One region of the Arthrobacter sp. TmtSoilC77 genome, then DNA from elsewhere that is predicted to be linked to it. Evidence: riboswitches for the same ligand, from Rfam matches in the RefSeq annotation. Region 1 holds a riboswitch; each other region holds the start of a gene.
What was found. Region 1 has a riboswitch for thiamine pyrophosphate ahead of thiO (glycine oxidase ThiO). Riboswitches for the same ligand answer to the same signal wherever they lie in the genome.
Positions count from the first base shown of each region.

Region 1 (7,630 bases):
GGGTGATGGCCAGCGAAGTTTAACGTTCTATCCCGTTCAAGCCCCTGGGTAGCGATCCGGCTGCTGGGTAGCGATCCGGCTGCGCCTTGGCACCGGACGCCGCTGCCGCCTCGCTCACGGCGGTCGCAGCGGCGATGTCGCGCTGGGTCACCTGGCCGCCGGCGTCATGGGAAACGTAACGCAGGAACACCTTGTTGTAACGCCAGTCAAGATCCGGATGGTGGTTCTGTTCCTCGGCGATCCGGCCAATGGCGGCGATGAGCGCCAAGGCGTTGGCCGCCGTCGAGGTTTTGAACACCGTCACGAGGCCGTCCTGGAGCTTCCAGTCCGGGAGGTCCTTGAGGGCGGCCTCCATGGCGACCTGGGTCAATTGCTCTTTCCTGTCAGCCACCACGGCTCCTTCATTCAGAGGAACTCTGCCCGGCCTTCCATGGCCGATGACGCGAGGGCGTGCTCCCGGCGCGGAATACGGCCAGCCTGCTTGGCCAGCCTACCGGCGATCACCGCGTGTTTGAAGGCTTCGCCCATCTGTACCGGATTCTGCGCACGGGTCACGGCTGTTGCCAGCAGGACGGCATCGCAGCCCAGCTCCATCGCAAGCGCGGCATCGGAGGCGGTCCCGATGCCGGCGTCGAGCACTACCGGTACGGAGGCCCGGGACACGATCAGTTCGATGTTGTGCGGGTTCAGGATGCCCAGCCCCGTTCCAATAGGCGAACCGAGGGGCATGACAGCTGTGGCGCCCAGGTTTTCCAGGCGCAGCGCCAGAACGGGATCGTCATTGGTGTAAGCGAAAACCTTGAAGCCGCGGTTCACCAGCTGTTCCGTGGCCTCAACGAGTTCCACCGCGTCCGGAAGAAGCGTGTGTTCATCGGCAATGACTTCCAACTTCACCCAGTCCGTCTCCAGGGCCTCCCGGGCGAGCTCCGCGGTCATCACGGCGTCCTTGGCAGTAAAACAGCCAGCCGTGTTCGGCAGGACCCGGATGTTGTGGTCCACCAGGAGCTGGAACAATGAACCTGTCTCGGCCGGTGAGTATCGGCGCATCGCAACAGTGGTCAGTTCCGTTCCTGAAGCCAGGAGGGCTGCTCCCAACCCGTCCAGGCTCGGCGCACCACCGGTACCCATGATCAGGCGGGAGCCGAATTCGACGCCGTCGATCACCAAAGCGTCAGTGCGGACGTCAGTTTTTGCTGCGGTCATTTTTCAGCCTCCCTGGACTGCGGTTACGAGTTCGAGTTCGTCTCCATCGGCGAGCGCAGTCGCTGCCCATTGGCTGCGCGGCACAACCTCGGAATTACGTGCGACGGCGACACCCAGCTTGCCGCCGTCGGCTGCCTGTCCCCGGTGGTCCAGCGCGCGGCCTGTGATGGCACTGACGAGTGTGCTCACGGACGCGTCGTCCGCCACGGCGTGTTCGGAGCCGTTGAGTTTGATGTTCATGGTGTGTCCTTGATTGCTGGTTGGAGGAGGTGATCCTGAGTTGCCGTAAATCGATCAGGCCGGAAAATGGACCATCGGGGGTCGGCTGGGCCGCTGATCAGCCCGCCTACGATTTTGGCGGCCACAGGCGTCAAGAGAACGCCGTGGCGGAAGAACCCGGTGGCGATCACGAGACCGTCGATGGTGCCCCCGGACCCGGTAACGCGTCCCAGTAATGGTGCGTTGTCCGGTGTGCCTGGCCGTGCACGGGCTGTCGCTTCCAACAGTTCCAGCTCCGCCACGGCAGGAACCAACACTTGGGCGTCACGCAGGAGTTGATAGACGCCCCCGGCGGACACTGCGTTGCTGGACGCAGACAACCCGTCCTCCCGCTGGGTGGCTCCAATCACCACCGTTCCGTCGTTGCGGGGGACGATGTAGACCGGCACCCCGCGGACCATGCCCCGGATGGTGGATGTGAGCAGCGGCTGGAGGTGTTGGGGAACGCGCAGCCTGAGAATGTCGCCGTAAACGGGCCGCAGGGGCAGGTTGAGACCCTCGGGGAGACCGCCGATCCTGGCTGCATCCAGCCCGCAGGCGAGCACAGTCTCTGAGGCCCAAACAACGCGCCCGGCGCCCGGACCGAGCTGGACCCCGCAGACTCGGCCGCCATCCCAGAGCAGGCGGGACGCTTGGAACGGCAGGGCGAAACCGTCCTCCGCTCCGGAAACCCAGGTTGCGTCACTTGGTCCGTGGGCTGATAACCCGTCCAGGAGGCATCGTGCAAGGCGCCGCGGATCCACTTGGTGATCGGCCGGTATGTCGAAGGCACAGGAAATCCCGGGGCTGAGCAGAGGCTCACGCTCGCGCGCTTCACGCAAAGACAGTGGCTCCACGTGCAGCCCCGCGGCCTGCTGGACTGTGCGGAGGTCTGCCAGCGCACGGCGGTCGGCGGCGTCCGCACCAACGGCGATGGTCGACGTCGTGCGGTATCCGGCGGCTGATTCGCTGCCGTGGACGCTCCGGATGAAAGCCGGCCACAGTTGGGAGGATTCCAGCATGAGTTCCAGGAGGTCTTCCTCCTGGTAGTGGAGTTCACTGACCGGAGCCAGCATTCCGGCGGCAGCGAACGTCGCACCCGCTGCGGGAGTGGGATCAATGAGGACCACAGAGCGGCCCTGGCGGCGGACTTCGTGGGCGATGCCAAGGCCGATGACGCCGCCACCAATGACTGCCACGTCTGCCTGCAAGGGGATTTGGCGGGATTCTGCCATATGTTTCCTTCCCTACGCCGGTATTAGCCGGATCAGGTCAAGCGGTCGGCGCTGAAGCCCTCTCAGCCGGACGGTCATATGACGCTGTCACGGCTCCCGCAGTACGTGCCCAGTTTAGAGGAACTACTCTGGTTTCCATGACCCAGCATGATGTCCACACCACTGCCCGCCTTTACTTGTGCACTGATGCCCGCAAACGCCAGGGCGATTTCGAAGACTTCGTCGACGCCGCGTTTGAGGGCGGCGTCGACATCATCCAGCTTCGCGACAAGACGCTCGAGGCCGCCGAGGAGCTTGAGGTCCTGGAGGTCCTGCACAACGTTGCCCAGCGGCACGGAAGGCTGTGGGCCGTCAACGACCGCGCCGATGTTGCCAGTATTTCCGGGGCTCCGGTGTTCCATATCGGCCAAAAAGACATCCCGTTACGCGCTGCACGGCACCTCCTCCACGACCGCACGGTCATCGGTCTGTCCACCCATACACCGGACCAGGTTGACGCCGCGATAGCTGCCTCCCCCGGCAGGAGCGGACTGGATTATTTCTGTGTTGGCCCGGTGTGGGCAACGCCCACAAAGCCAGGCCGTGAAGCAGTTGGGCTGGACCTGGTCACATATGCCGCCGAAGCCGTAAAGCGCGCGGATGAGGAGACCGTAGGCGGCGTCCTCCTCCCCTGGTTCGCCATCGGCGGCATAGACCTCACTAATGTTGAACAGGTAGTTGCAGCCGGAGCCAGCCGGATCGTGGTGGTACGTGCGATCACTGAGGCGGAGGACCCGACGGCGGCGGCCAAGACTTTGCTGGAAGCGCTCGACGCCGGATAACCACCCCGGCGCCCTGGCTGCGGAGGATATTCGAAAGTGTCCTAAGCCGTGAGCCCCAGCCCGGACATGCGTCGCCCATGCCGCTCCGCCAGCTCAGCGGTGAGGGCCTTGACTGCATTGCGCGCATCCCCGCCGCCCTTGAGCAGCGGTCCCAGCTGGGGATGTTCCATGCCTACGCGTTGTGCTTGCGTCAGGGCTTCACCGACCAGGCGGCGGCCCCACAAAGCCAGGCGCGACGCCAGGCGGGGGTCATCAGACAGGGCCCTTCGCAGGAGGATGCGTAAAACTTCCGTGGCTTGGTCGGCGGAGGCCACCTTCTGGACAAAGAGTTGCGTCCCGCCGTCAAGGAATGACGCGACCATGCGGTAGAAGTCCGATGACACGGTGTCGATCACATAGGCCTTCATGACGGATTCAAACCAGTCCGCTGGCTTTGTTCGCTCGTGGAAGTGGTCAAACGAGCGCTGGAACGGAAGCATGGCTTCTTCGGCATCGAGTCCCATCTCCGAGAGCCGGCTGCTGATCAAGGCGAAGTTTCCGTAAGCGCCGACGGCGATCTTTGCCAGCACTGCCCTGTCATGGAGGTTGGGAGCGTACCGGGAGTCGAAAGACAGCCGGCCAAACGCGGAGAGCTCGCCGTACGCCATGGCCCCCAGCAGCTCCGAAGAGAGTCGCTGGATGCGAGCATTATCGTCCAAGGAAGTGCTCATGGTCCAAGACTATCCAGCGATTTCGGGCTAACCTGATTTTCGTGTCACATCATCGGATTTCGCCCAACGTCGACGACTCGTCGGACCAGCTCGCGGCGGCATTTGCAGCCCTCCGGACCGAACTGGAGCTCCCGGGCGAGTATCCGGCCGAAGCCGTGGCGGAAGCCCGCAAAGCGGTAGAAAACCATACGCTGCCGGACCGTGACCTCAGGGACATTCCATTTGTGACCATTGATCCCGCCACGTCCACCGACCTGGACCAAGCGGTGTTCATTGAACGTGCCGGCGACGGTTACAAAGTCCTCTACGCAATCGCGGACGTGCCATCCTTCGTTGCTCCCGGCGGGGCGCTCGATGCCGAAACCCGGCAACGGGGACAAACGTTTTACGCTCCTGACGGGAGGATCCCGCTGCACCCGGAGGTCATCAGCGAAAACGCCGGCAGCCTGCTGGCCGGTCAGGACTGCAGCGCCTTCGTGTGGGACTTCGAACTGGACCGCAATGCGGAGGTAACCGCCACGTCCGTGGCCCGTGGCACTGTCCGTAGCCGCACGAAGCTCAGTTACAAAGGTGCCCAGGAGCAGATCGATGCCGGCACAGCCCCGGAGGTCCTTGAGCTCCTCAAGGAGGTTGGCCTGAAGCGGGTGGAGCTGGAACGACTCCGCGGTGGCGCCAACCTGAACATGCCGGAGCAGGAAATCGTCCAGGCGACAGGTGGCGGAGGCTACAGGATTGTGGCCGCGCCGTCCTTGCCTGTGGAGGACTGGAATGCGCAGATATCCCTCATGACCGGGATGGCGGCCGCCCAACTGATGCTTGACGGAAAAGTGGGCATCCTGCGCACCATGCCGGCACCGGATGAGCGGTCACTGCTCCATTTCAAACGCCAGACGAAGGCCCTCGGGAAACCCTGGGACGGCGAGATCACCTACGGTGAGTACCTTCGGACACTTGACGCTTCGGATCCCAAACAACTTGCGATCCTGCACTCGGCAGGCACACTCTTCCGCGGCGCTGGATACACGCCTTTCGATGGCGAACTTCCCCCCAACATCATCCAGTCAGCCATCGGCGCACCCTATGCCCACACCACTGCCCCTTTGCGTCGCCTCATCGACCGCTTTGTCCTGGTGATCTGCGAGGCCCTCAGCAACGGCCACCAGATCCCCGCCTGGGCGCGGGAAGCACTTCCATCCCTGCCTGAGATCATGGCCTCATCCGACCAACTGGCCGGCCGGCTTGAGCGTCTGGCCATGGACACAGTGGAAGCTGCACTCGTGGCCAACCACATCGGCGAGGAGTTCGACGCGGTCGTCATCTCCGGTTCCAAGCCGTCCAACGGCACGACCAATGGCAATGGAAGGGCAAACGGAAACGGCAATGGGCCGTTCGGCATCATCCAGATAGCCGAACCCGCGGTGACAGCCCGATGTGACGGCGAAATGGAATCAGGCACCAAGGTCCGGGTGCAACTCCTGAAGGCCGATATCGCCAGCCGCGAGATCCGCTTTACGCTGCTCCCCTAAGTCCCCGCAGGACCCGAACTGCCGCCGATCCGGGCTTTAGCGCTCCCAGAGGATAGACTGACCCTGTAGTAATGGATGCCCGGTCGTTGATTCAGTTAATTTTTGAACTCAACAAGCCCGCCCCTACGCGATCTTGAGATGTGCCCGCTGGTCACCAGTGCCAGTACTTAGATAGCCCGCGATCGGCTTCCACTGGATTAGCTTGCGCGCCCGTTCGTGCTCCGGTACGGCTCCGCCACCCGTTGAGCATGCAGCGCCAATGCCCAAATGAATAAGGAAACTCCCTGTGAGTGAATTGCACACCCATGAAGTCCTGACGGACGCCACCGGCACCGAATCCATCGAGCCCGAGGAAACGATCATCTCTGATGAGACGCCCCACGAGATCGAAGAGAAATCGTTCGCTGACTACAACGTCCGCGCCGACATCGTCGAATCCCTCGCCGATGCCGGTATCACCCATCCCTTCCCCATCCAGGCCATGACGCTGCCCGTAGCCCTTAGCGGCCACGACATCATCGGCCAGGCCAAGACCGGTACAGGCAAGACCCTCGGTTTCGGTATTCCGGCACTGCAGCGCGTGGAAGGCCGCGATGACCCCGGCTACGCCAAGCTGGCCGTCCCCGGTGCCCCGCAGGCCCTGGTCATCGTTCCTACCCGTGAGCTTGCGGTCCAGGTAGCCAACGATCTCCAGACGGCATCCCGCAAGCGCAACGCACGCATCGCCACGATCTACGGTGGCCGTGCGTATGAGCCGCAGATTGACGCCCTTCAGAAGGGCGTCGAGGTAGTGGTTGGCACCCCGGGCCGTTTGATCGACCTCTACAAGCAGAAGCACCTCAGCCTGAAGAACGTCAAAATGGTGATTCTGGACGAGGCCGACGAAATGCTGGACCTCGGCTTCCTGCCGGACGTGGAAACACTGATCGCCGGCACGCCGGCCGTTCGCCAGACCTTGCTCTTCTCCGCCACAATGCCCGGCCCGGTCATCGCGATGGCCCGCCGATACATGACGCAGCCCACCCACATCCGCGCGGCCGACCCGAACGACGAAGGCCTCACCAAGCGCGACATCCGCCAGCTCATCTACCGTGCCCACAGCATGGACAAGACCGAGGTAGTGGCCCGCATCCTGCAGGCCCGCGGACGTGGACGCACCATTATCTTCACCAAAACCAAGCGCACCGCGGCCAAGGTCGCGGAGGAACTGGTGGACCGCGGATTTGCCGCTGCTGCAATCCACGGCGACCTCGGCCAGGGCGCGCGCGAGCAGGCTCTCCGCGCGTTCCGCAACAACAAGGTGGACGTACTGGTTGCCACGGACGTTGCCGCCCGGGGCATCGACGTTGATGACGTTACGCACGTCATCAACTACCAGTGCGTGGAAGACGAAAAGATCTACCTGCACCGCGTGGGCCGTACCGGCCGCGCCGGCAACAAGGGAACAGCCGTAACCTTTGTCGACTGGGACGACATGCCCCGCTGGGGCCTGATCAACAAAGCACTGGGGCTCAGCGTTCCGGAGCCGGTTGAAACCTACTCTTCTTCCCCCCACCTCTACAGTGACCTCGACATTCCCGAGGGCACCAAGGGCCGCCTCCCGCGCAACAAGCGCACCCTTGCCGGCGTCGATGCCGAGGTCCTTGAGGACCTGGGCGAAACAGGCAAGAAGAACTCCCGTTCCGGCGGTTCATCCCGTGAAGGCGGACGCGATGGCGGCCGCGGCAGGGACGGCGGCCGTGGCCGTGGAAACGCAGCCAAGTCCACCGAAGCCAACTCGGAATCCAAGGGCGAGGGCGGACGCAACCGTACGCGCCGCCGTCGTACATCCGAAGCCGATGCGGCCCCTGCTGCCGGTTCCTCCGAAACCCGTACCG
Region 1 is NZ_AP046050.1:3,270,948-3,278,577, forward strand. Features, by position in the region: gene AC6I99_RS15015 (4a-hydroxytetrahydrobiopterin dehydratase) at 20-391, opposite strand; gene AC6I99_RS15020 (thiazole synthase) at 406-1,203, opposite strand; gene thiS (sulfur carrier protein ThiS) at 1,207-1,443, opposite strand; gene thiO (glycine oxidase ThiO) at 1,440-2,696, opposite strand; TPP riboswitch at 2,689-2,806, opposite strand; gene thiE (thiamine phosphate synthase) at 2,834-3,517, shown strand; gene AC6I99_RS15040 (ferritin-like fold-containing protein) at 3,559-4,227, opposite strand; gene AC6I99_RS15045 (RNB domain-containing ribonuclease) at 4,269-5,753, shown strand; gene AC6I99_RS15050 (DEAD/DEAH box helicase) at 6,040-7,630, shown strand, end outside.

Region 2 (7,630 bases), 950 kb from region 1:
ATTGTTGAGCCGGACGCCCGCAACGCAAAGGCAGTTCGCCGCCTCGAGACCACGTGTTTCGAGCTTGGCCCCGTCATCCAGCTGGCTGAAAAGGAAGCCCAGTTGGGGTTCCTCACCCGGGCAAGGTTCGAGAAGATCCAACGGAAGAGCTAACGCCAGACGAAACTCCACGTTCCAGCGCCGACGGCCGCCAGTACAGCAGCGGCAGCGATGACGAGGCCGCCCAGGAGGACCCAGACATCCAGGAGGGAGTATGTGGATTCCCGGGCCCACGTTCTCTGCCCGCCACCGAAACCACGCGCCTCCATGGTGACGGCCAACCGGGAAGCCCGACGCACTGCCTGGACCAGCAGCCCGAAGCTCTGTCCAAGCGTTGCCTTGAGCCGTTGCAGCGGACTGCCCTGCGAACCCACTCCGCGGGCCCGCCTGGCCATGCCGATGGTCTGCCATTCCTCAGCCATCAATCCCACCAGGCGCATCGCGGCCAGCGATCCAAGGACAAAGCGGTGTGGCAGCCTTGCTTTCTGTGCCAGCGCATCAGCCAGGTCGGTTGGATCTGTGCAGGTCATCAAGAGGATTGCCGGCAGGGCTATCGCCAGGCCGCGCAGCATGAATCCCAGCCCCAGCTGAAGGGAACCTTCGCTGATGGACCAGAGTCCGACGTCGAGCAGTACAGCCCCGCTGTCAGCCGCCACAATTGCGGTGCTCCAACCACCTATCGCTGCAGCAATGATGAGCGGCCAGGCCCGCTGCCACAGAAGCCCCAGCGTGAGGCCAGCCAACGGGAACAGGGCCAGCTCGGCGACGAGGGCAGTCGAAGCGGACACCCAGTCGATCGACAATGCCAGCACCAGCGAAATGAGGAACACGGACACGAACTTAACCAAGGGGTTGGCGCGCGTGAGGAGGGCGTGGTTGCCGCGCAGGTTCAGGGCGTCCCTCATGCAGCACCGGCTTCCTGGCGGGCTGCTTCGCTGTGCGGGTCCGGAGCTTGCGGCGTAGCTGGATCCAGGCGCAGCTCGGTGCCGCCCAGGACCGCGCTGAATTCTTCGTCGTGTGTCACGGACACAACGGCTGTTCCAGCATCGAGCAGTTCAGAGAGGAAGGATGCCAGTTCGGCCCAGGTGTTGGCGTCCTGGCCGAACGTGGGCTCGTCCAGGACCAGCACCTTAGGGTGGGCCGCAAGGACCGTGGCCACGGACAACCTTCGCTTCTCGCCGCCGGACAACGTGTAAGGATTCGCGTCCACCAAATGCGTGAGCCGCAAACGCTCCAGCAATTCATCCACGCGTTCTTCACCGTGGCCCAGATGCTTTGGTCCGAACATCAGCTCGTCCAGAACCTTGCCCGTCACAAATTGGTGCTCCGGTTCCTGGAACACGGTGCCAATGCGGGAAATCAGCTGATCCGCCTTCCACTTGAACGGGTCGATTCCAGCTCCCTCGGAAAGCTCGACGGCGGCACTCACCTTGCCGTCAACCGGCGCCAGAAGGCCGGCCAATGTGAGCGCAAAAGTAGATTTGCCTGCACCGTTCGGACCCGTGATGGTCAGTGCCTGGCCAGCCCGTACTTGTGCACTGATATCCGATTGCACGGGGACGGGCGGGATGGTCTTGAAACGGCGACGACGGGACTTCCCACGGGAAACAGCCAGGTCCTGTGCGACGAGGAGGAGCTGGTGCGTGGATTCATGGCCGGCAGGAACCGATGCCGTGGACTTGGCCCTGCGGGCGCGGGTAGCCGGAACGTATCCGGGCACCCACACTCCCGCTGCCATCAACATGGTGCGGGCCTCTGTGAGCACCTGATCCGGGGGGCCGTCCAGGAGCACACCGCCCCCGGCCGAGGGTGGCTGGAGGACCACGATCCTGTCCACCAGGTCCTTCCACACGGACACACGGTGTTCAACGACAACCAAAGTGGCGCCGGTCTTGTCCAGGCAGCGCTGCACGGCGTCCCGAACCTCAAGCACGCCCACCGGATCAAGGTTGGCCGTAGGTTCGTCCAGGAGGATCAGCCCGGGCCGCATCGCCAGGATGCCAGCCAACGCAAGGCGCTGCTTCTGCCCGCCGGAGAGGGCCGCCGTCGGGTGATCCAGTGCCAAGCCGCCGCCTGCAGGGGTGCGCAACCCGACGTCGTCGAGCGCTTCATGGACGCGCGCCCAAATTTCTTCCCGGGGAACGGCCAGGTTTTCGGCGCCAAACGCGACATCGTCACCCACCCGGGACAGCACTACCTGGGTTTCCGGATCCTGCTGCATCAGACCTGCGCGGCCGCGCTGTTCGCGGGGAGCAACGCCGTCGATCAACAGCGAGCCGGTCTCGTCGGAATCGTCCTCCTCATCACCCAGCACACCGGCGAGGGCGTGGAGCAGTGTCGATTTCCCTGCGCCCGATGGACCCAGCAAGAGCACACGCTCGCCGGGCCCGATCCGGAAATCGAGGTCCTGGATGGCGGGTGTGGAACGTCCGGCATGCCGCCATCCCCACCCTTGGGCGGTGATGGCGGCAGGCCGTACCTGGCCGCTGCTTTGCGTGGCAGGCATTAGTTGAAGACGGGCTCCGAAGCAGCCTTCCGCGACGCGAAGGAGCTCAGTACACCGGTCTTGGCCAGCCCGCGGGTGGCAACCCAGGACAGCGCGCCCGCGATGATCGCACCGGAGAGCGTGGTGAAGGCGATGTAAGCCAGCTTGTCGATTGCTTCGTAGGCGATGTTCCAGCCCCAAGGCAGGAAGGAATCGTTGAGACCGCAGAAGAGGCCCGAGCCGGCACCTGCGAGGAGTGCAGCGGAGAGGTCGAACTTCTTGTACCGGAACGCAGCGAAGACGAGTTCCGCACCCAGTCCCTGGAGGACGCCGGAGATGAGGACGGTGGTGCCGTACTGGGAACCCATGATGAGTTCGCCGGTGGCGGCGACGGCTTCGCAGAACAGGGCTGCGCCCGGCTTGCGGATGATGAGCATGCCCAGGACGGCCGGGATCATCCAGCCACCGGCGATCAAACCGGTGAGCGGCGGATACGTGGCGTTCATGGGGATGGATACGATTGCGGCGCCCTGGGACCAGGCCCAGAAGATCACGCCGCCGGCGATGGCAATCAAAGCTGCCACCACGATGTCTACAACACGCCAGTTATAACTGGTCTTCTTCACGCTTGCCGTGGTCATTTTTTCTGCCTCCTGAGGTACAGGAGGGGAAAGTGCTCCCCGGAAACCCCCGGCCGGCCTGCGCCGCCCGGATCCGGACACTCTGAGAAGCTCGACTCCCTTGCGCCGGTACTAACCGGATCAGGTTCGAGGGTCTGCGGCTGTCCGCACTCTCAGCGCCCTCGCGTCACCTGCATCTCTGCAAGGTCCGACGGCGGCGCTCCCCTGTCGTTATTAATCTGCCCTTATGGGCGTGGTTCAGTTTACACCTGTGGGTGTTCGTGGGCTCCTTGGGCTAGTCACAAAGCGGTTGGCTCCCCTGTCTCCTGCGTTGCGGGGCCGGCTCTGCGCCCCATTCTCCGGTCTGAGCACGCACACCGGGCCCCACAACAGGACCTGAGACAATGATCCAGCAGGAATCGACGCGGCAAAGGGGTAATTCATGACGGACCTTCCCATTACGGACATGCCAGTTCCCCAACCCCGCCTTGCCGCGAGCGTCATCCTGCTCCGTGACGCACCGGGCGGGCTTGAGGCCTTCGTCCAGCACAGGGTTGCCACCATGGACTTCGCCGCCGGCATGGTGGTCTTTCCGGGCGGCCGGGTTGATGCCGCTGACCAGGATGGATGGGATTACCCTGTCCGGCTGCTGGAACAGCACGCTGCAGACTGGCATCTGAGTTCCATCGCCGTCAATCCTGTACAGGCCCCGGCAAAGTCAGGCATGGTGCTCACCGCTGCCCTGCGGGAAGTTTGGGAGGAGGCCGGACTTCGCCTTGACGCCTCAGACCTTCGCCCCTGGGCAAACTGGGTCACGCCCACGGACATGCCCAAGCGCTTCGACACGTACTTCTATGTAGCCAAGCCTGCTCCGGAAGCAGCACCCCAGCACCAAACCACTGAAGCGTGGCAATCACTCTGGATGCCGGTGGACGGGATCCTGGCGGCCGAGGCGGCCGGTCAGTTGCAGCTGATGCCACCCACGTATTACCTGCTCAAGGAAATTTCCGGTCTCGGAACCGTGGATGCCGTCTGGGAAGCCGATCACGATGTTGTTCCTGTCCTGGCACCACGCGGTTCCATGGCAGCTTTCCTCAAGGAACGCGAAAACCGCCGCTAGTCCCAACCCGCCTGCATGTGAGGCTAGGCTGGGGGCATGAACCTCTTTTTCAAGCTGCTGGGTGCCGGAGTAAGCCTTGCAGCCGGATTCGTCGGCACCAAGTTGGTCAACAAGGGCTGGGAAAAGGCCACCGGCAACAAGCCGCCCACGGGCCACGACGATATGGAAACGAGCCTCCGCTCAGCCTTGTCCTTCGCGCTGATTTCGGCCTTCGTCAGTACGCTCATCCAGGTTTTCGCGAGCCGTGGCACCCAGCGTGCCATCGCCCGCTTCGCAAAGACCCACGACATCGTCTAGGTAGAATCGTCGCCGGCTGCCCTTTGGACAACCGCTTCAAGCTCATCCTTGGTGAGCAGTTCGCGGTGCCCATGCTTGGTTCGGTAAGCGGAGCGGCCCACCATGTGTGCGGAGACCGGTGCGGTCAGCAGCTGGAATATCCAGGCGACCACGAGAACCGGCCAAACCCACCATGTGCGCATTTGCAGGCCCATGGCTGCAAGCATCAGGAAAAGACCCAGGACTTGCGGCTTCGTTGCCGCGTGCATGCGGCTCATGAGGTCGGGGAACCGCAGGAGGCCAATTGCTGCGCCCAGCGACATCAGGGCACCCACCACAAGAAACACGGCCGTCACCGCGTCGATTACGGCATCCACGCCAGTAGGTTCAGGAGTCATTGCTCTGATCCCTCCGATCCGCGACAAACCGGGCAAACGTTACGGAGCCTACAAAGCCGATCACGGCGAGAGCCACGAGCAACACCAAGTTGTTCAGGTGCCGGTTCATCGCCATATCGATCGCCAGCGCGGCTCCAAGAATGGCCAGCAGGACATCCGATGCCAAAACGCGGTCCAGCAAGGAGGGGCCAATGGCGATACGGATGATCGCTCCCACCGCAGCCAAGCTCAGGATGACAGCAGTCACCAACAGAACGAGTTCTTTCACAGAGCTGCCCCTTCCATGCCCGGGGTTGCTTCATCCTGGAGAGCGTCGAGTTCCTCACGCGTTCCCATGATCCGGATCAGCGTGGCCTCGATCTTCTGGACTTCCTGACGGATCCTGGCGATTCCGGCTTCCTCATAAATATTGAGTGCATGTAGGTACAGGGTGGACGTCGAGCGGTCCACTTCCACCACCAGCGAGCCCGGGATCAGCGAAATAACATGCCCGGTTGCCGTCACTATGAGGTCCGAATGGCTGCGCAACGGAACAGCGACGACGGCGCTACGCACCTTTGGCCCCTTCACTACGGCCAGGTAGAGGACCAGGAAGCTCGCTGCCACCACTTTGCCCAGGAATACGAGAGCGAACGAAATGGCGCGAAGAACATTGAACCTGCCACTGAGCTCCACCGGCGGAAGGTAGAAGAACTTGGCCACGAGCACGGCGATGAGCGCACCGAACAGGAGGTTGCCCGGGCTGAAATCCCGCCACAGGGCGCCCCAGACGATGACCAGCCATACCAGCAGCGGCAGTTCAGTGCGGAAGGAGATTGGTTTTCGGCTCATTTGGCAGCCCCTGGCTGACCCACGGCTGGCACCTGGGCGGAGTCCCCCAGAACTGAATGGATGTAGGCAGTGCGGTCCAACATTATTTCCGCCGAGCCGTCGGCGAGGTGGAAGAGTGGGCCCGCAAAGACTGTGAGGGCAACACCGAAGGCCACAAGGCCCGCAGTGGACCCCACCATTGTCCGGGGAAGTACCCCTACCTTGCCTGGGGTCTGAAGCACGGGGTCCGGGTACTCGGCGTCCTCGGGCTTTCGCCAAAATGCCCTGTTCCAAACACGGGCAATTGCCAACAACGTGAGGAGGCTGGTGACGACGCCGCCTACTACCAAAACGATGGCCAGCGGCGTACCCAGTTGCACGCCCGCTTGGAGGAGCCCGAGCTTGCCCAGGAAACCCGAGAATGGCGGGATGCCCGCAAGGTTCATTGCCGGGACGAAGAACAACAGGGCAAGGAGTGGCGAGAGCTTGGCCAGGCCACCCAAGCGGTCAATGGAGGACGATCCGCCCCGCCGCTCAATCAAGCCAGTGACAAGGAACAGGCTGGTCTGCACGGTGATGTGGTGCGCCACGTAGAACACGGCCGCGCCAAGACCGGTGACGGACGACATTGCCAGGCCGAACACCATGTAGCCGATGTGGCTGACCAGCGTGAAGGACAGAAGACGTTTGATGTCGCTCTGCGCCAAGGCACCCAGGATGCCCACCACCATTGTCAGCAGCGCCACCACCATTAAGGGCACGTTGAGGGTATCGCCGGGGAAGAGGAGTGTCTCGGTGCGGACCATGGCATAAACACCCACCTTGGTCAGCAAACCGGCAAACACGGCTGTCACAGGGGCCGGAGCGGTTGGATAGGAGTCGGGAAGCCAGAATGACAGCGGGAACACGGCCGCCTTGATCCCGAACGCCACCAGCAGCATCACGTGCAGCAGGTTCTGGGTTCCTTGATCCAGCTCCGCCAGCTTGATGGCAAGGTCCGCCATGGTGATGGTCCCGGTAGCTCCGTAAATCATGGCGATGGCGATGAGGAACAGGACCGAGGAAACCACGGACACCACCACGTATGTGACGCCGGCACGGATTCGCGGCCCCGTCCCGCCAAGCGTCATGAGCACGTAGCTTGCCGTCAGCAGGATTTCGAAACCCACGTAGAGGTTGAAAAGGTCACCTGTCAGGAAGGCATTGGACACGCCCGCCACCAGGATCAGGTAGGTGGGGTGGAAGATCGAGACGGGCGCTTCCTGGTCGCCGTCGGCCATGCCCTGGCCGGTGGCGTAGATCAGGACGGCGAGGCTTACCACGGTGGAAACCACCAGCATGAGCGAGGAGAACTGATCCACCACCAACACCACGCCCCACGGCGGCAGCCAACCACCCAGCGTGACGGATGTGGTGCCTCCCTCCCACACGGACGCCAGGAGCAGGCATTCGAGCAGGAGTGTCGCGCTAAGGATCACAATGCTGACTACCCGCTGCGCAGCCGTGTGCCGGATCAGCACGAACGCGAGGGCAGCGCCGAGGATCGGAAGGAGGACAGCCAGTGGCGACAGGTTTGCGAGATTCACGCGCTGCCTCCTTCCCGGGTGGATGCGGTTTTGGGTGTTTCCGTCGCCTCTGGATGCAGCCGTTCCTCGGCCGTGGACGCTGTCACTACGAACTCTGACGTTTCCAACGGGACAATGGCGTCGTCTTCCGCGTCGAAGCTCGGAGTCCGGGCCACGCGGCGGTCTTCGATGTCATCCTGGATTTCGTCTTGCCGTGCCAGGGCCCACGTGCGGTAGATGATGCCAAGCATGAAGGCAGTAACGGCAAATGATATGACGATTGATGTGAGGATCAACGCCTGCGGCAGGGGGTCGTT
Region 2 is NZ_AP046050.1:4,216,534-4,224,163, forward strand. Features, by position in the region: gene AC6I99_RS19465 (GNAT family N-acetyltransferase) at 1-153, shown strand, start outside; gene AC6I99_RS19470 (energy-coupling factor transporter transmembrane component T family protein) at 150-944, opposite strand; gene AC6I99_RS19475 (ABC transporter ATP-binding protein) at 941-2,545, opposite strand; gene AC6I99_RS19480 (ECF transporter S component) at 2,545-3,165, opposite strand; TPP riboswitch at 3,245-3,381, opposite strand; gene AC6I99_RS19485 (NUDIX hydrolase) at 3,587-4,264, shown strand; gene AC6I99_RS19490 (DUF4235 domain-containing protein) at 4,301-4,561, shown strand; gene mnhG (monovalent cation/H(+) antiporter subunit G) at 4,558-4,938, opposite strand; gene AC6I99_RS19500 (MrpF/PhaF family protein) at 4,928-5,206, opposite strand; gene AC6I99_RS19505 (Na+/H+ antiporter subunit E) at 5,203-5,769, opposite strand; gene AC6I99_RS19510 (Na+/H+ antiporter subunit D) at 5,766-7,334, opposite strand; gene AC6I99_RS19515 (Na(+)/H(+) antiporter subunit C) at 7,331-7,630, opposite strand, start outside.
Region 2: it holds a riboswitch for thiamine pyrophosphate, as region 1 does, so the genes downstream of both, AC6I99_RS19480 (ECF transporter S component) here and thiO (glycine oxidase ThiO) in region 1, are expected to answer to the same signal.

Region 3 (7,630 bases), 360 kb from region 1:
ACCCTCGTCCTTACGGGCGGGTGGGAACCCCTGTACGAAGAAATCGCCGGGTACCTGGAGGACACCGGTGCCCTCCGCCGCGTAGCAGCTGGAGGGCACCGGCCCCAGGACTCGGTTGATGGAGACCGGATTATCCGCTCATTTGTGGCCGATGTTGTCCGGACGAGGTCAGTTAAGGTTTCCTGACGCTCCGGCCGCGTGGGTAGAGGGAAGCTGCAGCTCAGGCAGGTACACCTTGCCACCTGAAGCCAGGAATTCTTCGCTCTTTTCCCGCATGCCGTCGTATATCCCCGCAATAGCTGCCTGCGCGTCGGCCGAACCGAACTCGTCCCTGATGTCCTGGCTGATACGCATCGAGCAGAATTTGGGTCCGCACATCGAGCAGAAGTGCGCGGTCTTCGCCGGTTCCGCTGGCAGTGTTTCGTCGTGGAATGCCTCGGCGGTGACCGGGTCCAGGGACAGTGCGAACTGGTCCCGCCAACGGAACTCGAACCTGGCCTTGGACAGAGCATCGTCGCGTTCGTTGGCGCCCGGGTGTCCCTTGGCGAGGTCCGCCGCGTGCGCTGCGATCTTGTACGTGATCACACCGGTCTTGACATCGTCCTTGTTTGGCAGCCCCAGGTGCTCCTTGGGAGTTACGTAGCAGAGCATGGCGGTGCCGTAGCGGGCGATTTCTGTGGCACCGATTGCCGAGGTGATGTGGTCATAGCCGGGAGCAACGTCCGTGACAAGCGGTCCCAAGGTATAGAAGGGGGCACCTTTGCAGAGTTCCTGTTGGCGCTCCACATTCTCGCGGACCAAGTGGAAGGGAATATGCCCGGGTCCTTCAACCATTACCTGGACATCAAATTCCCATGCCCGCTGGGTCAGTTCGGCGAGCGTGTCCAACTCGGCGAACTGTGCGGCGTCATTGGCATCTGCCGTGGCGCCCGGGCGCAGCCCGTCACCGAGGGAGAAGGCGACATCGTACTTGGCGAAGATTTCGCACAGCTCATCGAAGTGCGTGTAGAGGAAGTTTTCCTGGTGGTGCGCCAGGCACCAACCCGCCATGATCGAACCGCCGCGGGACACGATGCCGGTGACGCGGTTGGCTGTCAGCGGCACGTACCGAAGCAGCACGCCGGCGTGGATGGTCATGTAGTCCACACCCTGCTCGCACTGCTCGATCACAGTGTCGCGGAAGATCTCCCACGTGAGTTTATTGGCCTCGCCGTTGACCTTTTCCAGGGCCTGGTAGATCGGGACAGTTCCGATGGGCACGGGGGAGTTGCGGATGATCCACTCACGCGTGGTGTGGATGTCATCGCCGGTGGACAGGTCCATAACGGTGTCGGCACCCCATTGGGTGGCCCACTGCAGCTTGTCTACCTCTTCGGCAATGGAGCTCGTGACGGCGGAGTTGCCGATGTTGGCATTGATCTTGACCAGGAATGCCTTGCCGATGATCATCGGCTCGGATTCCGGGTGGTTGATGTTGTTGGGAATGATGGCCCGGCCTGCGGCGACTTCACTCCTGACGAGTTCAACATCGCAGTTCTCACGCAACGCCACGAACTGCATTTCAGGCGTGATGATGCCCTTCCTGGCGTAGTGCATCTGGGTGACGGTCTTGCCTTCGACGGCGCGGCGGGGCACCGGCTGCGCGCCCTTCCACTCTGCCGACGCTGCGCCTCGGCGGACGGCCGATTTGCCGTCGTCGAGCAGGTTCCGTTCGCGGCCGGAGTAGGCTTCCGTGTCGCCCCGGCCCTCAATCCATGCGGCCCGGAAGGGCTCCAGGCCCACTACGGGATCACTGCCGGGCCCCGCGGTCCGGTACACCTGCAGCGGAGCGTTTGCCTCCCCGTTGGGGGACGGTTCAAGCGCGATTTCCGTGACGGGGACGCGAATGCCGTTGGCGGGGTCTTCCAGCCAGGCCAGCGAATGGGACTTCAGCGACTGCGTGACGGTTTCAGCCGCCTTTTCGCTGCTGTTGGCCTGGTTTTCGGCAGGGCTGTGCTGTGTTTCGGTGGTGCTCAAAGGATTACTCACTTCCTTCGCCGGCATTACCCGGACAGGTTCAACGGTCGCAGACTGCTTCAGTCCGATCTCAGCCCCTGCAGGGGCCCCCGTGTGGTCGTAGACGAAGCTACCACAGCTCCGATCCGGGGCCCAGTCATGATCCAAACGCAGACCCGTCGGTAAACCTGTGTCATGCAGGGCAGATTAGGCTTTTGCCATGGCCAACATCATCGAATTCACCGGTCCTGTGCTTGTTGCAGGAGACGACCAACGGCACGGGCTGTGGTCCGTTGATGGCAACCTGACGTTCGAACGTCCCGTTGCCGCACCCGATTCCATACTGGAGGGATGGGTCCTCCCTGGGTTTGTGGACGCCCATTGCCACATTGGACTTGGCGTCGGCGGGGCAGTTGATGAGCAGACAACCCTTGCCCAGGCCCAAGCCGACCTGAAATCCGGCACGTTGTTGATCCGTGACGCCGGCTCGCCAAGCGATACACGCTGGGTTCAGCGGCGGGAGGATCTCCCGAGGCTGCTTCGTGCCGGGCGCCACATCGCCCGGAGCCGGCGTTACCTGCGTGGATTGGGTCACGAAGTGGAGCCCGGCGAACTCGTGGAGACAGTCCGCAAGGAAGCCCGGGATGGGGACGGTTGGGTGAAACTCGTGGGCGACTGGATCGATCGCGGTGCCGGCGACCTCGCGGTTTCCTTCCCTCGGAACGTGGTGCGGGATGCGATTTCTGCCGCCCACGACGAAGGGGCCAGCGTGACGGCCCACTGCTTCGCTGAAGACACTATTGATGACATGCTCGACGCCGGGATTGACTGCATTGAGCACGCCACCGGCCTTTTGCCCCGGCACATTCCCCGTCTGGTGGAGCAGTCTGTCCCGATTGTTCCTACGTTGGTAAACATCGCGACTTTTCCGGATATCGCCGTCCAGGCCGCACCTAAGTTTCCAGTCTACGCCGAGCACATGACCCGGCTCTGGGAGCGACGCCGTGAACGGGTGCTCGAGGCCTTTGAAGCCGGTGTTCGCATCTACGCGGGAACGGATGCAGGGAGCGTGATCAAGCACGGCAGGATCGCTGATGAAATGCAGGAGCTTTACGACGCCGGCCTGCCAGCCACTGCCGTACTGGACGCCGCCACGTGGGGCGCACGGGAGTGGCTGGGAGCCGAGGCCATCAGCGAAGGGGCAAGTGCCGACGTCGTGCTGTGCCGGGATGATCCCAGGGAGAACCTCGCAACTGTGGCAAGCCTGAACCATGTAGTCCTTCGCGGGAAAGTGGTCTACTAGGAATAAATTGAAGCTTCAAGTGATTTAGATAGGTAGAACGTGCCGAAGGGCGGCCACCTATGAACCGGGAGCTTCACATGACGACGACATCCAACCAGGATCTCCTTCCTGCCGAACTCACGATGGGCACGGTCATGCTCAAGGTCGGCGATATGAAGGTCATGAGTGACTACTATCAGCGGGCCTTGGGCTTGGAGATCGTGGCCGAGCAGGATGGCGGGCTGTACCTGGGACGACTGGGCAAGCCTGTAGTCCACCTCGCTCCCGCGGCCGGCCTGCAGATTCCAGGCCGTGGGGAAGCGGGACTTTTCCATACCGCCATTCTGTTCCAGGACCAGCCTTCCCTGGCAGCCACCATCGCCACGGCGGCACAGTATGAACCGCGCGCCTTTGTGGGCAGCGCCGACCATTTGGTGAGTGAAGCGTTCTACTTCACCGATCCGGAGGGTAACGGTATCGAGCTCTACTACGACAAGCCGCGCGATGTCTGGCAGTGGGATGGCAGGAATGTGGTGATGGACAATGTTGCCTTGCCGCCGCAGCGTTTCCTCCAGCAGCACTTGAGCGAGGCTGCCGTGACTGGCCAGCGGGAAGCCGCTGCCGGCGTCGGGCACGTGCACCTTCAGGTAGGTGACGTGCAGACCGCCCAGGATTTTTATGTGGACACGCTGGGTTTTGAGAGGACAGCGGGCTGGCATGGGCAGGCATTGTTTGTTTCTGCGGGCGGCTACCACCACCATATGGCGATGAACGTATGGAACAGCCGTGGGGCCGGGCCCCGCAGGGATACGCTGGGCCTGGGCGAAGTCCTGATCGAGGTTCCATCTGCCGAGGATGTCGCCGCACTGGCTGACCGGCTGAAAGTTGCGTCCGTGGCGAACCACCATACGGGCCTGGAGTTGCAGTTCGAAGACCCCTGGCGCAACACGCTGCGCGTGGCAGTTCGCTAAGCAACCTCCCACTGCCTTTTCGAGGGCAGGGGCCGGGACTGCACTAGGCTGGGTCTTGACGGTATTCGCCCCCGGGCCCTTGCCGCCGCCCCGTCAGCACGAACGAATGAGAGCACTCTCCATGGGCTTTGCCGAAATTTTTGTAGCCACCCACGATGAAGCCCTCAAGAGGGCGGCTGCCCTGGACCGGGGCGCCGACGTTACCGGCCCCGCCGTCAGGATTGATGGCATCACCGACTTTGAGGTCGAGCAACTGGGTGACCTTGCCGGCAAAGCCGTTCATGCTGCCGGCGCAGACTACGAACTGGCGTTGGTGGACGTCACCAGCGACGCACTCCTTGGTGTTCCAGAGGCGATGGTGAGGGCACTTGCCGAGCTGCTGACGTACGAAAGCGAAGGCGACGGGAACGTTCTTGACGACGTCGCTGCGGCGTGGGCAGCGCAGGAAGACATGCCTTTTGGCGCGGACGAATCGCGTCAGTACGTGCAGCAGTTGGCCTCCTTGGCTACTGACGTGGAAAAAGCGGAGCGGTCAGGGCTCTACGTCTGGTCTGTCTGACCGTTGGGGCCGGGAGTGGCGAAAGTCGTAATTACTTCCCGCATCTGGCACAATGGTCAGGTACTTGATTGGCGCGGCCCCTCTCTCCGTGCCCAAATCTTGTCCTTTCGAACCCCCAAGTATGGCCCGCCCCACGGGTGCAGAACGTCGGGTTCAACCCCGTTTCAGAAACAGGAGTGACCACAAAAGTGGCCGTAAAGATTCGCCTTAAGCGCTTCGGTAAGATGCGCGCACCGTACTACCGCATTGTCGTCATGGATGCCCGCGCCAAGCGCGATGGCCGTGCCATTGAAGAAATCGGCAAGTACCACCCCACCGAAGAGCCGTCGTACATCGAAGTCGCTTCCGAGCGCGCCCAGTACTGGCTTTCCGTTGGCGCCCAGCCGACCGAGCAGGTTGCCGCGATCCTTAAGATCACCGGTGACTGGCAGAAGTTCAAGGGCCTGCCGGGCCAGGAAGGCATCCTGAAGACCAAAGCTCCGAAGGAAGCCTTCGTAGCCCCGGAGAAGGGTTCCGTCATCATTCCGGAAGCCATCACCAAGAAGGCCAAGAAGGACGAAGCCGAAGCTCCGGCCGAGGCTGAAGCAGAGACCACCGAGGCTGAGTAAATTGCTGGCAGAAGCGCTCGAGCACTTGGTCCGTGGGATCGTTGACAGCCCTGAGGATGTCAAGGTCAGTGCCAGGAACAACCGCCGCGGGGAATCCCTTGAGGTGCGTGTTCACCAGGAGGACCTCGGACGGGTGATCGGCCGTCAGGGACGTACCGCACGCGCATTGCGCACTGTGGTTGCAGCCCTGGCAGGTGGCGAGCAGGTCAGGGTCGACGTCGTCGACACCGATCGTCGCCGGTAACGCGCTCAGCAATACTTGTCTTAGATCCGGCCCCTTCACCGAATATGGTGGAGGGGCCGGATTGCTTTATCGATCATTTCACTTCCGCTGCTGCCCGGCAGCGCGGGCACAACGAGAATTCAGAGGAACCCATGCAGCTCCAGGTGGCCCGGATCGGCAAACCCCATGGCATACGCGGCGAGGTGACGGTGCAAGTGCTCACCGACGCCCCCTCCGAGCGCTTCGTCGCTGGAACCGAATTCGTCGTCGAGCCGGCCTCTGCGGGCCCGCTGACCATCCGAAGCGCCAGATGGAACAAAGACATCCTCCTGCTGGGCTTCGAAGAGATTGCAGATCGCAACGCCGCCGAGGCCATCCGTGGTGCGAAGCTTTTCATCGAAACCGAAGAACTCGATGACGAAGACGACGAAGGCTGGTATGAGCACGAACTCGTAGGGTTGGAGGCGCGGGTTGGCTCACAGGTTGTGGGCAAAGTTGCCGCTCTGACCACACTGCCGGTCCAGGACCTGTTGACCATTAAGACGGAGGAAGGGAAGGAAATCCTGGTTCCCTTCGTCGATGAGATCGTGCCTGAGGTCAACATCGAGGACGGCTTCATTCTCATCACACCGCCTGCTGGTCTCTTCGAAATCAACGATGACACGGCCGGGGAGTCCAGGGACGGCGCCGGGGATGATGCCTGAATGAGGATCGATGTCGTCAGCATCTTCCCGGAGTACCTTGCCCCGCTTGAACTTTCGCTGATAGGCAAGGCACGCCAGGATGGGCTCCTGGAACTTAACGTCCACGACCTCCGGACGTTCACCACTGACAAGCACCGGACCGTGGACGACACTCCTTACGGGGGCGGCGCCGGCATGGTGATGAAGCCCGAGCCGTGGGCGCAGGCGCTCGAGTCGGTCGCCGCGGTTCGTGAGGGCACCAAGCCTGTGCTGATCGTGCCTTCGCCGGCAGGGGAAAGGTTCACCCAGGCCCTTGCCTATGAGCTCGCCGAAGAGGAACAGCTGGTCTTTGCCTGCGGGCGGTACGAGGGAATTGACGAGCGCGTCATCGACTGGGCCCACGAGCACTTCACAGTGCGGCCTGTCAGCCTTGGCGACTACGTACTCAATGGCGGCGAAGTTGCTGTCCTGGCCATGGTGGAAGCCATCGGTCGTTTGCTTCCAGGCGTGGTGGGCAATCCCGAATCGCTCGTTGAGGAATCCCACTCGGACGGCCTGCTGGAGTATCCGGTGTATACCAAGCCGTCCTCATGGCGGGACCACGAAGTGCCTCCGGTCCTGCTCAGCGGCAATCACGGAAAAATCGCGCAGTGGCGGCGTCACGAACAGTTCCGTCGCACTGCCGAGCGCCGTCCGGACCTCCTTGACCACTTCGACGCCGGTCAGTTGAGTCGTGCGGACCGCAACGCACTCGCGGACCTGGGTTACGACGTCGTGGATGGTCGCCTGCGCCGCCGCACGGAAAGCAGTGCGACATAGCGGACCCGCTGCCTGCCCCCGGGCATTGCGAGTCAGCATAGTTGGCCCGATGCCGGGGCATGTGGCAGAATTAACCCTTGTGTCTGCTGGGCCAGCACCTGCCACAGGGGGAGCGAAGCCAACAGCCGGACAACCCGGTGCCGCCAATCAGTGGCGGAATCGGACACTAAGAAACTTCGGCGGAGATTTCCGGTGGCTTTGTGCCGCGGGCTTGTCCGCCGTAACCCAAAGTGGATGACCTGTGGCGTTCACCAGGAGTGGATTAATGCATATCCTCGATAGCGTAGATGCAGCCTCGCTGCGTAACGATGTTCCCGAGTTCCGCGCGGGTGACACCCTCAAGGTTCACGTCAACATCATCGAAGGCAAGAACTCCCGTGTCCAGGTATTCCAGGGCTTCGTCCTGGGCCGCCAGGGTGACGGCGTTCGTGAAACCTTCACCGTGCGCAAGGTTTCCTTCGGCGTCGGCGTAGAGCGTACCTTCCCGGTA
Region 3 is NZ_AP046050.1:2,914,667-2,922,296, reverse strand. Features, by position in the region: gene AC6I99_RS13490 (alpha/beta fold hydrolase) at 1-186, shown strand, start outside; gene thiC (phosphomethylpyrimidine synthase ThiC) at 169-2,016, opposite strand; TPP riboswitch at 2,012-2,119, opposite strand; gene AC6I99_RS13480 (amidohydrolase family protein) at 2,216-3,298, shown strand; gene AC6I99_RS13475 (VOC family protein) at 3,376-4,248, shown strand; gene AC6I99_RS13470 (hypothetical protein) at 4,355-4,807, shown strand; gene rpsP (30S ribosomal protein S16) at 4,996-5,415, shown strand; gene AC6I99_RS13460 (RNA-binding protein) at 5,417-5,659, shown strand; gene rimM (ribosome maturation factor RimM) at 5,791-6,342, shown strand; gene trmD (tRNA (guanosine(37)-N1)-methyltransferase TrmD) at 6,343-7,140, shown strand; gene rplS (50S ribosomal protein L19) at 7,406-7,630, shown strand, end outside.
Region 3: it holds a riboswitch for thiamine pyrophosphate, as region 1 does, so the genes downstream of both, thiC (phosphomethylpyrimidine synthase ThiC) here and thiO (glycine oxidase ThiO) in region 1, are expected to answer to the same signal.

Region 4 (7,630 bases), 440 kb from region 1:
GGTCGCCGGGTGCGCCTGCATCCACGTAGGCCGCGTGGAGTTGCCGGCCTACCTCCGCGTACAGCCAGTAACAGGGCAGGATTGCTGCGAGCAACACAGCGTAACTGCCGGACGCGGAAGTGGCCAGGAGGTGGTCCACGTACGACTTGGTCACGGGTCCGGTCTGCGTCGGAGCCGGGCGCGTGCTCAGCCAGTTCCGATGAAGCTCGGACTCGACCTCAAGGCAGGTCTGTGACGCCTTGGCCCAGAAGAGCTGCTCTTCCTCAGTGGGGGCAAGGGCACCGGCGCGGGCCAGAACCCGGGAATAGCCGTTGAGGTAGATGGCGTCCTGGGCAAGGTAGTAGTTGAACTCGGGCTCAGAGAGCCTCCCCGACTGCAGGCCCTGGATGAACGCCAGGCCGTAGATTGCGTCCAACTCCGGCGTGGCTTCCGCCCAAAGTCGCGCGGCAAAATCGCCGGACCGGCCAGCAGGATTCCGTGTTGGCTCCAGATGGTGAAAGTGCTGGATCGGCCCGCTGCCCCTGCCCACGTCGAGCCCGTCGGCCGCAGAAAGGGCCTGCAGCAGCCACGGCTTAACCTCCCGCAGTGACGCTTCCCAGTCACCTCTGCGGGCCTGCACCGTGGCCAATGCCGAGGAGAGCGAACAGCCCGTTCCGTGGCTGTTCCGGGTATCCACGCGGGGACCGGCCACCTCGATAACGTCCTGCCGCAGCAAGCCGCTCGTATTGACCAAGGCATCAGGACATTCCGCTCCTGCCAAATGGCCACCCTTCACCAGGACGGTCGTTCCACATTCGGCAGCCAGACGCTTGCCTTGGTCAAGGGCAGTGGCCCAGTCCGGGGCGTCAGGCTCCCCCAGCAACATAGCCAGTTCGGGAAGGTTGGGGGTAACGAGATCCGCCAAAGGCAGGAGGCTGCGAAGCGCGGCTTCGGCGTTCCCACGCAGAAGCCGGTCGCCGCTGGTGGCCACCATCACCGGGTCAAGGACCACGACGGCGGGACGCACGTCTTCGAGCCAGCTGCGGACTTCGTGGATGACGGACGCGTCACCCAACATCCCGATCTTGACGGCATCAATCTCAATATCGCTGCTGATGGCGTCCAGTTGCTGGCGCAGGAACTCCACGGGCGGAACATGGACTGCACTGACTCCAAGGGTGTTCTGTGCCGTGAGCGCCGTGATGGCAGCCATTCCGTAACCACCGTGCGCAGCAATGCTCTTCAGGTCTGCCTGGATCCCTGCGCCTCCGGACGGATCCGAACCGGCAATGCTAAGCACCCGCGGATGTTGCCGGGCAGCCACGGGTCCGCCAACGCTACCGGCGGGGTCAAGGGGGTAGACAGGGGAACTGGACAATGAAGCCATGATGGACATCCCTTCGCCGGTGCTAACCGGACAGGTTCAACGGGTCTGGATCTCAGCCAGGCCCAGCGCCCGGCACCCCGTGTCAGTTTCCTAGCGTAGCCGGGAAGTCCAGCGGTCCGGGAACCGGCCTGCTTGGGTGCATGGATGTGACTGCCGGCGACAAAAGAGTCCCGCAGTATCCGACGACATCGGATATTGCGGGACTCTTTCAACACGTCATCAGTGCTGACGTGCTTACAACTCCGAAGCTGGAACTCCTACGCCGAGGATGATGGGCTCGTCAGCTGCCTTCTTTTTGGCAGGCTCTTCCGCTGCCGGCGCTTTGGCCTCGTGGGCCGTTCCACCCGCGGCTGCGGCAGTTACCTCGTGGTGCTCCACGCTGGTTTCGTTTGCGGCACCCTGTGCCCTGCTCGCGCTACGGTTCCTTCGGCCTCGACTTCCACGCGAACGCGAAGAACGATCGTTCTGACCGTCGGTGGCCGCAGCACTTGCAGCGGAGGTAGTGGCAGCGGAGGCAGCGGAAGTTTCGGAAGCCGTGGCAGGTCCGGAAACCGTATCCACAGTGTTTTCCTCGGCAGCCGGTGCAGCACCGAGGTGCGAGAACGCCTCCGCCAGCAGGTCCAGGCTCATGGCCGGCTTGCCCGCAGACGGTTCCTCATGGTGCTCCACGAATGGAAGCGCCACTTCTTCGCCGCCGAAGCGCAAAACGGGCGTGGACCGTGCCTCCCGAACCGCTGCTTCATGGCTGGCGGCATCAGCTGCGGCCGCTCCCCCGGCATCGCCGGTTGCCGTATCAGACACGGATTCAGCCGTGTCGTGATGCTGACCGGCTGCGCGTGCCAGTTCCTCCGCGCGGTGAACTTCGTCGTCGTGCAAGTGCGCGGCATGCGCTGCAGCGGCGATGGTGGCAAGAGCCGCCCTGGTCGCCTCGGCCTTCGCCTGGCGAACGGGGTCAACCGACTCCTTGCCACTTGGCGCAGCTACCGGGGCGGCAGCGGTGCTGTGGGTGGAGACTGGTTCCTCGGCTACCGCTCCCCCACCTTTCCCACGGCGACGCTTGCGTTCATTCCGGGCAGCAGGCTGCTGCGGTTCTGTGTGTGGACGGTGGTGCTCGGCGGCAACTACGTTGGCGCGTCGGTGTTCCACGGGCTCATCATGGGTGACGACGCCGCGTCCGGCGCAGTGCTCGCACTGCTCACCGAACACTTCAAGCAGGCCTGTGCCCATGCGCTTGCGTGTCATCTGCACCAGGCCAAGCGACGTCACCTCAGCCACTTGATGCTTGGTGCGGTCACGGCCCAGGCATTCCACCAATCGGCGGAGTACCAGGTCACGGTTGGATTCAAGGACCATGTCGATGAAGTCGATGACAATGATGCCGCCGATATCGCGCAGGCGCAGCTGGCGAACTACTTCCTCGGCCGCTTCAAGGTTGTTCTTGGTGACGGTTTCTTCAAGGTTTCCACCGCTGCCGGTGAACTTACCTGTGTTGACGTCCACGACGGTCATGGCCTCGGTGCGGTCGATGACAAGCGAACCGCCGGACGGCAGGAAGACCTTACGCTCCAGGGCCTTGTGGATCTGTTCGTCGATCCGCCAGGCCGCAAAAATGTCCTGGTCCTTGGTCCACTTTTCAAGGCGGCCCACCAAATCGGGAGCAACATAGGTGACGTAAGCCTCAATGGTGTCCCACGCGTCGTCGCCGGACACAATCAGCTTGGAGAAGTCCTCGTTGAAGACATCCCGGACCACCTTGATAGTGAGGTCAGGTTCGCCGTAGAGCAGTTCGGGTGCCAGCACCTTGGTGGAGGACGCCTGGCCTTCAATGCCTTCCCACTGGGCGCGCAAACGGTTGATGTCGTGCGTCAGTTCTTCCTCGGAGGCACCTTCAGCGGCTGTGCGCACGATGACGCCGGCGTTCTCAGGCAAACGATCCTTGAGGATGCGCTTGAGGCGGTTGCGTTCGACGTCGGGCAGTTTGCGCGAGATGCCGGTCATGGAACCGCCAGGCACGTACACAAGGTAGCGGCCCGGAAGGGAAATCTGGCTTGTGAGGCGCGCGCCCTTGTGGCCAACAGGATCCTTGGTCACCTGCACCAGGACAGAATCACCGGACTTGAGGGCATTCTCGATCCGGCGCGGCTGTCCCTCGAGATTGACGGCGTCCCAATTGACTTCGCCGGCGTAAAGAACGGCGTTGCGCCCGCGTCCGATGTCCACGAAGGCAGCTTCCATGGACGGCAGAACATTCTGGACCTTGCCCAGGTACACGTTGCCGATCAGCGAATCCTGCTGGGTCTTGGACACAAAGTGCTCGGCCAACACGCCGTCTTCAAGGACCGCAATCTGGATTCTATCGTCGCGCTGGCGGACGATCATCTGGCGATCCACGGACTCACGGCGGGCAAGGAACTCAGCCTCTGTGATCACCTGGCGGCGGCGTCCGGTCTCGCGGGACTCGCGGCGGCGCTGCTTCTTGGCCTCTAGCCTGGTGGAACCCTTAACACTGGTAACCCGGTTTGACGGGGCCGTCTCAGTGATCGGGCGGGGCGCGCGGACACGGGTCACCGTGTTGGGCGGGTCATCGTCCGAGCCGCCAGTCAGTTCAAGGTCCTGATCACCCCGGCGGCGACGCCGACGACGACGCGACGTGACGCCCTCTTCGAGCGTTTCCGCTACCGGAGCATCTTCTTCATCCTCAGCCTCAGCGCCGTCCTCGGAATCGGTCTCATCGCGTTCAGTCCCGCGGCGGCCACGCCGGCCACGGCTACGGCGACGACGACGGCTGCTGGAATCCTCCAGCTCGTCAGTTGACCCGGCTTCCGGAGTTTCTGCTTCAGACTCTTCGGCCTTTTCTTCTACGGCGTGGCGGGCAACGGTGCTCAGATCAGGGGCCTGGAAGATCATCGACGTAATGGAGACAGGTTCCAGGAACAACGACGTTGAACCGGGGGCGGACTCCTCGGCAGCTTCGGCCTCTTCCTCGGCGGGAACGTCGCCCTCCACGGGAAGGTCGCCCTGGGTAGCCGGCGCAGGCTGGGACCCCGCATCCGGCGTCGTGATTTCTTCAACGGCTTCCACGGCGGAAGACGCTTCGGGGGCTGGCGCCTCCGCGCTGACCGTTGCCTCAACGTCCTTGGGCTTGGTAGTCCGACGACGGCGGACCGGCTTTTCGGGGGCAGGTTCGGCATCGGTTTCCGGCTGGGACGCTACTCCGGCCTGATCATCAAAACCCGGGAGGGGCTCGGCAGGCACCGTTGTCTTGCGCGCACGGGTACGGCGCGCCGGCGCCTTCACAGCCGCTTCGGTCGGTTCAGTGCCGGTGGCTTGTTCAGTACCGGTGGCTTCCTCAGCGCTGGCTGTTTCCACTGCTTTGGGCGCAGCCTTGCGCCGTGTCCGGGTGGTCTTTTTGGGCGCTTCCGCAGTTTCCGCGGGAGCTGCCTCTTCATTAACGGCTACAACCTGGTCATTATCCATATGTGGCAACACTCCTGCCCCAGCGACGCCGCCACATCCGGCGCCCAGTGGGGCAAATATTTGTCAAAACCCTCAGGCGTTGACAGAAGTCGGTAGTATTCCTTCCGGTTCGCACCATCATTGGGGTGCGGCAGCCCTGGAAGGCCGGTAGCTTTGCTCTGAAACCCGTTGTTCTGCTGCCACAACCAGGTGCCGTCCATTGTCATGGCGGGCTTACCGAGGATCACGTGATCCGGGCAGGCCCTGCTCATACTGGCGGTCTTGGGAACAAGTCACCGGACCGGATTCCGAATGTGGATCGGCTTCCAGCCATGTTCATTCTCTCACACCCCCGCACATTCGAAGGGTAGGGGGCTGTGTCGCACAGTGTGGAAAGTGCTGGTGCTGGCTGGAGGCTGCATCCAGTCTCCGGCGTTACAATCCTGACAAGAACCGTTCCCGGCCCGGCCGGGTCACTTGTTGAAAAGGATTGCGTCCGCGATGCCAAGCACCGCCAGGGAAAACCTGGCCAACCAAGCCTCCACCCCCATGGAGGATACGTCCACCAAGGCAGGTTTGCTGCCTAAAGCAGTCCGCGACAAGCCGTTCGCCTGGCTCCTGCTGATCACCGGCGTCATCGGCTGGCTGGCTTCCGGGGCGTTGGTCCTTGAGAAGCTGGAAGTACTCAAAGACCCCAACCACATCACGCTCTGCGATGTGAATCCCTGGGTTTCCTGTGGCGCGGTGATGCAAACACCGCAAAGTTCGGTCTTCGGGTTCCCCAACATGTTCATCGGCATCGTCGCCTTTGCGGTGATCATCACCACTGCCATGGGCCTCCTGGCCGGGGCGAAGTATTCACGCGCGTACTGGCTGGGCTTGCAGGCCGGCGTAACCCTGGGGTTCGCCTTTGTGGTGTGGCTGTGGTCGCAGGCCCTGTACGTCATCAACGTGCTGTGCCCGTTCTGCATGGTGGTGTGGGCCGTGATGATCCCGATGTTCGTATGGGTGACCATCCGCAATATCTCCCATGGCGTCATCAAGGCCCCACCGGCACTGGCCAAGGTTTTGGGTGACTCCGGCTGGATCATCGTGGCGTTGCTTTATGTGGCCGTCATTGCCACGATCTTCTTCGCCTTCATCCACGTCTTCGCAGGCACGTCGGGTTACTAAACTCTTCGCGAAATGACACTTAAGGCCAATGTTCGTGATGAACATTGGCCTTAAGTGTCACTTCGGCGAGGGGTACCTAGCCGGCGAACCAAATCTTGATCTCACGCTCGGCGGAGTCAACGGAGTCCGAGCCGTGAACCAGGTTCTGCTGGACTGTCAGGCCCCAGTCACGGCCGAAGTCGCCCCGGATGGTGCCCGGAGCAGCGGTGGTGGGGTCCGTGGTTCCTGCCAGGGAGCGGAAGCCTTCGATGACGCGGTGGCCTTCAAAGACAGCTGCGATGACCGGGCCGCTGAGCATGAACTCAACCAGGGGCTCGTAGAACGGCTTGCCCACGTGTTCCTCGTAGTGCTGCTCCAGCAGTTCGCGGGTCGCGTTGACCTTCTTCAGCTCGGCCAAGGCGTAACCCTTGGCTTCGATCCGGGCGAGGATGCTTCCGCTGAGGTTGCGGGCCACGCCGTCGGGCTTGATCAGGACAAGGGTCCGTTCAATGCTCACAGTTGCTCCAATGTGGTTGGTGGGTGGGTTTCCCAGCCAGTTTACGGGGTTTTACGAACCAGCCTCGTCACGGTGCGTGGCGTCCCATTCGGCCTGCTCCCGGTCGCGTTGTGCCACTTCACGGTCGATCCTCATCCCCGTCCGGATTCCGTACCACCAGCAGATGGCGAAGAGGACGCCAACGATGAACATCATGGGCTCTGCAATCCCCGTTAGGATCAGGAGGAGCTGCAGCCCCCAGCCAAGGCCGATTCCCCAGGGCTTGGACAACACCGCACATGTGAGGACAAGCACTACGCTCAGCGCGATTCCCACACCCAGGATGATTCCAGGAGCAACTTCCCCGCGCCTTAGCCCGAAAACCACCAAGGTGCCGAAGAAGGCCACAAAGGCTTCAAGCAGCAGCACCGTGGAAGCGAACATTACCTTGGTGGATCGACGCTTCCTGGGCATGCCCGGCCGCCATTCACGCTGGGCCTTGGTCAGCCTTGCCACTGTCAGGCACCTTCCTTTCCAAGCAGGATGCGTGCCTCAGCCACCAGGGTGATGGAGCCGGTGACCAGCACGCCGCCGGCAAGGTCATCGTTGGACTCGGCCCGTTCAACGGCCCACTCCAGTGCGTCATCGAGCTTCTCAGCGATGTGGACGTTGTCCTCGCCAAAGCCAAGATCGACGGCGAGTTCGGCCAGTTCCGCTGCAGGGACAGCCCTGAGTGAGTTGGACTGGGTGAAGCAGAATTCATCGGCAAGATCGCCAAGTTGTTCCTTGAGTGTCTTCAGGATCTCCTCAGCGTCCTTCTCCCGCAAGACTCCAACGACGACCACCAGCTTGCTGAAGCTGAAGGCCTCGTGGATTGCCTCGGCAGAAACACGGATCCCTTCCGGGTTGTGGGCAGCATCCACCACGATCGTGGGGGCGGTCCGCACCACTTCCAGTCGGCCAGGTGACGTCACATTGCCGAAGGCTTCCTTCAGGACGTCGATGTCCAGCTCTTTTTCTCCTCCACCGAAGAAGGCTTCCAATGCAGCAACCGCCACGGCGGCGTTCTCTGCCTGATGGGCACCATGCAAGGGAAGAAGGAGGTCTTCGTAGCGGCCTGCGAGGCCTTGGACAGTAAGGACCTGGCCACCCACGGCGAC
Region 4 is NZ_AP046050.1:2,834,022-2,841,651, forward strand. Features, by position in the region: gene AC6I99_RS13035 (bifunctional hydroxymethylpyrimidine kinase/phosphomethylpyrimidine kinase) at 1-1,366, opposite strand, end outside; TPP riboswitch at 1,358-1,456, opposite strand; gene AC6I99_RS13040 (Rne/Rng family ribonuclease) at 1,601-4,843, opposite strand; gene AC6I99_RS13045 (vitamin K epoxide reductase family protein) at 5,372-5,995, shown strand; gene ndk (nucleoside-diphosphate kinase) at 6,072-6,491, opposite strand; gene AC6I99_RS13055 (DUF4233 domain-containing protein) at 6,543-6,986, opposite strand; gene AC6I99_RS13060 (bifunctional folylpolyglutamate synthase/dihydrofolate synthase) at 6,989-7,630, opposite strand, start outside.
Region 4: it holds a riboswitch for thiamine pyrophosphate, as region 1 does, so the genes downstream of both, AC6I99_RS13035 (bifunctional hydroxymethylpyrimidine kinase/phosphomethylpyrimidine kinase) here and thiO (glycine oxidase ThiO) in region 1, are expected to answer to the same signal.